Linked DNA regions of Bryobacter aggregatus MPL3. The protein of the gene in region 2 interacts with the protein of the main gene of each other region in a pairwise test. Links are inferred from orthologs where the notes say so. Each region holds a gene or a part of one and is shown on either strand. Other genes may lie near its edges.

Region 1 (3,326 bases), on a different replicon or contig from region 2:
AGCGCAATCCGCTGCGGCTTCCAGCTTCCTGCCGCCTTTGCGGCGCGCAATAAATCCGTCCCGATGCCTAATTCGACGGCCAGGCAATTCGCCGTTCCGCCAGGCAACACCCCGAGCAGCATCTGCGAACCAGCCATCCCATTCACAACTTCGTTGATTGTCCCATCGCCCCCCGCCACGTAAACCGCAGCCGCACCCTCGCGAACGCAGCGGCGCGCCAATTCAGCGGCGCTCCCCGGACCGGTTGTCGGGAGGAGTTCCACCGAAACATTTTGAGCTCGCAGTGTTTCGAGAGCGGCGGGAATCAATCCCGGATTGCGCCTGAGTTTGCCCGCAATCGGATTAAATATCAAATAGGAGGTCAAGGGTCTCGCTAAACTGTTAGCTTAGCGCCCTCATGGCATCAGCTGCATCTTCTCCCGCACAGCGCATCCTCGCGTTACGCGAACTCATCGAGCATCACGAACATCAATACTATGTTCTGGACGCGCCCGAGATCTCGGACGCCGACTACGACAAGTTGATGCGTGAGTTGCTGGCTTTAGAACAAGCGCATCCGGAACTGGCCAACGAGTGCTCTCCCACTGTCCGCGTCGGCGGCAAGGCCCGCGAGGGCTTTGTCAAAGTGCCGCACAGTTCCCCGATGCTTAGCCTGGACAACGCACTGAACGAAGCCGAACTCCTGGCTTTTGATCGCCGCGTCCGCGAGTTGCTTGGTGACGAGCCGTTTCGCTATGTCGCCGAACTCAAGCTTGACGGCCTCTCGATGGCCGTCCACTACAATCACGAGCGGCTGCAGAAGGCGATCACCCGTGGCGATGGCAGCGTGGGCGAGGACGTCACAGAAAACGCCCGCACCATTCGCAGCCTTCCGCTCCGGGTCCAGCAGTCCGGCGCTTTTGAAACCCGCGGCGAAGTCATCATGACCCGCCGCGCCTTTGAACGACTGAACGAACAGCGCGAGCAAGACGCACTGCCGCTTTATGCGAATCCACGCAACTCCGCCGCAGGTTCTCTCCGTGTCCTCGACTCGACCGTCACCGCCGCGCGCCAGCTCGAGTACATGACCTATTTCTATTTTGTCGATGGCCAACCCGCCCTCGACAGCCACTGGGATTCGCTCGAACATCTCAAGAGCCTCGGCTTCAAGGTCAACCCCGAACGCCGCCTGTGCAGCAACGTCGAGGAGCTGATCGCATTCTGCAACGAGTTTGAAGTCCGGCGGGAATCGCTTCCTTACGAGATCGATGGTGTGGTCGCAAAGATCGATTCGATTCCACAACAGCGCAAGTTGGGCTACACCTCTAAAGCCCCCCGCTGGGCGATTGCCTATAAGTACGCAGCACGCGATGCGGAAACAATCGTCGAAGACATTCTGATCCAAGTGGGCCGCACCGGTGCGCTCACTCCCGTCGCAGCATTGCAGCCCGTTGCGGTCGGCGGTGTTACGGTCGCCCGGGCAACGCTCCACAATGAGGAAGAGATCGCACGTCTCGGCCTTAAGATCGGAGACACCGTCCTGGTGGAACGCTCCGGCGACGTGATCCCGAAAGTAGTAAAAGTGGTTTCGTCCGCGCCAGAGGGCAGAAGCTTTGCGATGCCCACCGAGTGCCCCATCTGCGGGGGCCCGGTGACGCGCCTGGAAGGAGAAGTCGCCGTCCGCTGCGGCAACGTCAACTGCCCGGCCCGGCTGAAGCAATCGATCGAACACTTCGCCTCGCGTACCGTCATGGACATCGACGGCATGGGCGAGGTGCTGGTGGATCAACTGGTGGAAAAAGGCAAGATCAAGAATGTTGCCGACCTCTACGAGCTGAAGCTGGAAGAGCTCGAAGAGCTGGAGCGAATGGGCAAGAAGTCTGCCGCAAAGATTGTGCAGAATATTGATGCTTCGCGCAAGCGGCCTCTCGCGCGCGTGATCGCCGGCCTCGGAATTCCGTTCGTTGGCTCAAGAACGGCTCAGATCTTGGCCGACACCTTCGGCAACCTGAAGGACATTGCTGAGTTTCCAGAAGAGCGGCTGCAGGGAGCCGAAGAGATTGGCCCCAAGGTGGCGGCCGCGATCCGTTTCTATTTCAGCGACGATCGCAATCGGGAGTTGGTCCAACGCCTGCGCGAAGCCGGTCTCACAATGGAACAAGAGGTGAAAGGCAAAACAGTCGGGCCACTCACCGGCCAAACCTTTGTACTCACCGGCACCATGCCGACGCTGAAGCGGGAGGAAGCCAAGGCACTGATCGAAGAGGCAGGTGGAAAAGTTTCAGGAAGTGTCTCTAAGAAGACAACCTACCTCGTCACGGGCGAGGACGCGGGCTCTAAGCTGGATAAAGCGAAGGCCCTCGAAATCAAAATCATTGAGGAAGCCGAGTTGCTCGGACTTCTAGGGAAGTAAACAGGATAATGAAAGCGTTTTTAGCATGGCTCGTCACGCTCGGGCCCTTTGGTCTTTTCTTAATTGCCACCTTGGACTCCACCGGAATTCCAATTCCCGGCGTGGTCGACACGCTGCTGGTTGTCATTGCAAACCGCACCCCGGCACTTGGATATTTCTGCGCCTTCCTTGCTACGGTAGGCTCACTCATCGGTTCGATGATCTTGTTTATGATCGCGCGCAAGGGTGGCCAGCGCTATCTCGAAGAAGCAACCAGTGGCGAGCGTGGCCGTAAGTTCCGCCGCTGGTTCTCGCACTACGGACTCATCACTGTTTTCGTCCCTTCGCTCTCCGTCATTCCAATGCCGCTCAAGGCTTTTGTGGCCTGTTCCGGCGTACTCGGCATCCGTCCCCTTTACTTTGCACTCGCGATTCTTGCGGGCCGCATCCCCCGCTACTTCTTCCTCGCCTGGCTCGGCCAGGAAATGGGTGACCATGCAGGGGAATGGATCAAGGCTCACACGCTCCACTTTGGACTGGGACTCGCCGCGCTCGGCCTCGTCCTTCTCATGCTGGTCCGCCTGGGCAATAAGGAAAGCGAAGTGATCGACACGGGATCGCCCTCCGCGTCTGCCTCTCGATAGACCATCAGCGAATCACAGATGACCAACCGGCCCGGCGTATGATGGAGCGCCGGGCCGGTTCTTGTTCTTGCTGGCCCGCACCACCTGGCAAGGACAATCCAGCTAGCGGCTTAGCAGGAAACGCACCTCAATCGGAGCCTGCACCTCCACCGCCTGCCCGTTCAACAGCGTCGGACTGTACACCCACTGCCGCACTGCCTCCAGCGCCGCATTCACCAACAACGGGTGCCCACTGAGCACTCGCAGCTCAGCAATGCGCCCGTCCTTTGTGATCACACCATGCAGTTGCACGACACCTTCAATGCGCGCGT
Region 2 (3,974 bases):
CTTGCGCCGCGCCATCGACTCCGGTGTCAACTTCATCGATACTGCCCTTGCCTACAACGAAGGGCACAGCGAAACGCTGATTGGGAAGGTGATCCGGGAGACGAAATCGAAGGTCTATGTCGCGACGAAGATTCCGCCGAAGAACCGCATCTGGCCTGCCAAGCCCGGCGTGCCGGTGGTCGATGTGTTTCCTTACGAGTATGTGATCGAGTCGACGGAAACCAGTCTGAAAAATCTCGGAGTCGAGCAGCTCGATCTCCAGCAGCTTCATGTCTGGAACCCGATCTGGTTCCTGCAGGACGAGTGGCGTAGGGCGGTCGAGAAGTTGAAGTCCTCGGGTAAGATCCGCGCTTTCGGGGTTTCGATCAATGACCACCAGCCGGAGTCGGCACTTGATCTCGTAGCGAGCAAGATGGTCGACACCGTGCAGGTGATCTACAACATCTTTGAGCAGTCGCCGGAGCGTTGGTTGTTCCCGGCTTGCATCGAGCATGGGGTAGGAGTTCTTGCCCGTGTGCCGCTCGACGAGGGGGCGTTGACGGGAACGCTTCGCACCGATACGAAGTTTGAAGCGGAAGACTTCCGCGCCTGGTACTTCCGCGATGGCCGCCTGGATGAAGTGGTGCCGCGTGTGGCCGAGTTGGAAGCAGCGACCCAGGCGATGGCCGGAACCCTTGCGCAACGTGCGCTACGATTCTGCCTGACGCACCCTGCCGTCTCGACGGTGATTCCCGGAATGCGGAAGAACTCGTCTGTTGATTTGAATTGCGCGGTGAGCGATCTCGGTCCGTTGAACCCGAGCGAACTCGCCGTGATGCGCCGTCATGTCTGGTTGAAGAACTACTATGCCTGAAAAACAATACCTGCACCAAGAGATCGAAGAGAAGTGGCATGCCCGTTGGGAGGCGACTCCGGAGCTTTACAAGACGCCCGAGAACCCGGCGAAGAAGTATTACGTCCTCGAGATGCTCCCCTATCCGAGCGGCAAGCTGCATATGGGGCATGCTCGCAACTATTCGATCGGTGACGCTCTTGCGCGCTTCATGCGCATGCGCGGCTATGACGTCCTGCATCCGATGGGATGGGACGCCTTTGGTCTTCCGGCGGAGAATGCGGCATTGAAGTCCGGTAGACAGCCCCGCGAGTGGACGCTGCAGAATATCGCGCAGATGAAGAAAGGCCTCAAGCGCCTGGGCTTCTCGCTCGACTGGGATCGCGAGATTGCGACCTGCGAGCCGGAATACTATCGCTGGAACCAGTGGTTCTTCCTGAAGATGTACGAGCGCGGCCTGGCCTATCGCAAGCAGTCGCTGGTGAACTGGTGTTCGCTTTGCGCGACGGTGCTGGCGAACGAGCAGGTGGTGGACGGCTGCTGCTGGCGGCATGAAGACAACCCGGTGGAGCAGCGCAGTCTCGAACAGTGGTTCCTCAAAACGACTGCCTATGCGGAGGAGTTGCTGGCTGGTCTCGATGACTTGGCGGAAGGCTGGCCGGAGCGCGTGCTGACAATGCAGCGCAACTGGATCGGCAAGAGCGAAGGGGCCGAAGTCGATTTCGCGATCGACGGCAGCGACGAGAAGATCCGCATCTTCACCACCCGCATCGATACAATCTACGGGGCGACTTGTTTGATCCTTGCTCCGGAGCATCCGCTGGCCAGCAAGCTGGTGGGCGCCTCGGGTCAGGCTGCGTTGAAGGCAATGGTCGATGACCAGAGCCGCAAGGACCCGAGCAACCTGAACAAGGAAGGCTTCGCCACCGAGGGCTTTGCGATCAACCCCTTCAGCGGCGAGAAGACGCCGATCTGGATTGGCAACTTTGTCCTGATGGGCTATGGCACCGGCGCGATCATGGCCGTGCCCGCGCATGATGAGCGGGACTTTGAGTTCTGCGGCAAGTACGGTATCCCGATTGTGCCGGTGGTGAAGGCTGTCCAGGGCGAGACGACGCTGCCCTTTTCTGAGTACGGCATCAGTGTCGACTCTGGTGAATACTCCGGACTGCCGACGGCTGAGGCGCGCGCGAAGATGACGCTCAAGGCTGAAGCGAAGATCACCTATCGCCTGAAGGACTGGGGCGTTTCGCGGCAGCGCTATTGGGGCACTCCGATCCCGATGGTGCATTGCAAGAGCTGCGGCGTGCAGCCGGTGAAGGAAGAAGACTTGCCGGTACTGTTGCCGCTCGATGTCGAGATCACCGGCGCGGGCGAGTCGCCGCTGGCGCGGCTTGAGAGCTTCTGGAAGACCACCTGTCCGAAGTGCGGTGGCGAAGGCCGCCGCGAGACGGACACGATGGATACCTTTGTTGATTCCTCCTGGTACTTCTATCGCTACTGCGACCCGAAGAACAGCAACGCGCCGTTTGACCCGAAGGTGATCGCACAGTGGTTTCCGATCGATCAATATATCGGCGGCGTCGAGCATGCGATTCTCCATCTGATTTACTCGCGCTTCTGGACGCGGGTGATGAAGGATCTGGGCCTGATCGAGAACTCGGAGCCAGCCAAGAAGCTGTTCACCCAGGGCATGGTGTTGAAGGATGGGGCGAAGATGTCCAAGAGCCTGGGCAACATCGTCGATCCGGAAGAGTTGATTGTCGACTTCGGCGCGGACACCTGCCGGCTGTATGTGCTGTTTGCCGCTCCGCCCGATCGCGATATGGACTGGCAGCAGACCGGCGTCGAAGGACAATATCGCTTCCTCGGCCGGGTCTATCGCTTTGTCACGCGCAATGTGGAGCGCAGCCAGGGAACGGTTGGGGAACTGAGTGCGGCGGACAAGAAGGCGCTGCGCAAGCTGCACCAGACCATTGCCAAGATCACCCAGGACTTTGAACAGCGCTGGCACTTCAACACCTGTATCGCCGCGTTGATGGAACTGACGAATGAGCTCTATGCGAATGAAGAGGGGTTGACGGCAGCGGCGCTGCCGGAGATTCTACGTTCGCTCATCCTGCTGATGGAACCCTTCACACCGTTCATCGCCGAGGAGATGTGGGAGGACCTGGGCCTGACCGGGCCGGTCTTTGCGCATGCCTGGCCGGCGGTGAATGAAGCCTATCTGGTGGAGGATGAGATCGAGATTCCGGTGCAGGTGAACGGCAAGCTGCGCGGCAAGATCGTGGTGCCGACCGGCTCTTCGAAGGAAGAGCTGGAAGCGGCGGCGCTTGCGGATGAGAAGGTGAGCAGCTTCATTGCTGGCAAGGAAGTGGCGAAGGTGATTGTACTGGCCGGCAAGCTGGTGAACATCGTTGTCAAAGGCTAAATGAGACTTCTGCTTCTGGTTACGCTGCTCCTGCCTCTGTTTGCACAGAAGCAGGGGCGCGTGATCCTCATCAGCCTCGACGGCATGGGGTATCAATCTTTTACCGAAGACCCCGCTGCTGCGGAGATGACCACGCTGCGGGAGATGGCGGAGACGGGAATCTATGCCCCGATGCAGGCCGCGTTTCCGAGCCTGACCGCTCCGGGGCATGCCGCCCTGTTCACCGGGGTTTATGGCAATGTCAACGGGATCACGGCGAATGATGTTCCGGTCAGCTTTGAGCAGCGCAAGCGCGGATTCCGGGCCGAGCAGTTGTTGGCGCCGATGTTCTGGATTGGGCCTGCCAAGAAGGGGTTGAAGGTGGTGGCTCATAACCCGACGCAGGGCTACCCTTGCAATGCATTCAACTCGGGGCAGAACGTGGTGCTCTATAACGGCTACCAGACGCCCGAGGTGGCGCCGGGCAAGTTGTTGCGTGCCGCGGATGTGAAGTGGCTGGACGCCGCGCCTGAGGGCTTTGTCCCTCCGGCGCAGTCGCGGCAGCCCTTGCGTTACTTTGAGTACGCGGCGGGGCGCATTCGCTTCACGGGTGTTGTGTTTGCCAAGTCGACGCGTTATGACACGATTCGGATGACGGCCTATGGAGCGAAGCGCTATGTCGATGCTCCTTGGAAAGAGGCAGAGAACGCTCCTCCCGGACATGGTGAGAAG

Evidence for each region. Proteins that work in one complex are often made in the same cells at the same time.
Region 1: the proteins of leuS (region 2) and ligA interact in binary tests that used the Escherichia coli proteins (3 or more experiments, as listed by UniProt). The link is inferred for Bryobacter aggregatus MPL3 from one-to-one orthologs.

What each region holds. Positions count from the first base shown.
Region 1 is NZ_JNIF01000004.1:297,086-300,411, reverse strand. The notes cover bases 1-2,894. They hold ligA (NAD-dependent DNA ligase LigA), read left to right. Parts: upstream 1-397; coding sequence 398-2,392; downstream 2,393-2,894. Other genes in these bases: M017_RS0120920 (YqaA family protein), read left to right, coding at 2,401-2,894; M017_RS28070 (diacylglycerol/lipid kinase family protein), read right to left, coding at 1-365. In the rest of the region: more of M017_RS0120920, read left to right, coding at 2,895-3,015; M017_RS28065 (energy transducer TonB), read right to left, coding at 3,118-3,326. UniProt on the Escherichia coli protein: DNA ligase that catalyzes the formation of phosphodiester linkages between 5'-phosphoryl and 3'-hydroxyl groups in double-stranded DNA using NAD as a coenzyme and as the energy source for the reaction.
Region 2 is NZ_JNIF01000003.1:646,031-650,004, reverse strand. Bases 446-3,554 are described here. They hold leuS (leucine--tRNA ligase), read left to right. Parts: upstream 446-845; coding sequence 846-3,263; downstream 3,264-3,554. Other genes in these bases: M017_RS0103395 (alkaline phosphatase family protein), read left to right, coding at 3,264-3,554; M017_RS0103405 (aldo/keto reductase), read left to right, coding at 446-853. Also shown: more of M017_RS0103405, read left to right, coding at 1-445; more of M017_RS0103395, read left to right, coding at 3,555-3,974.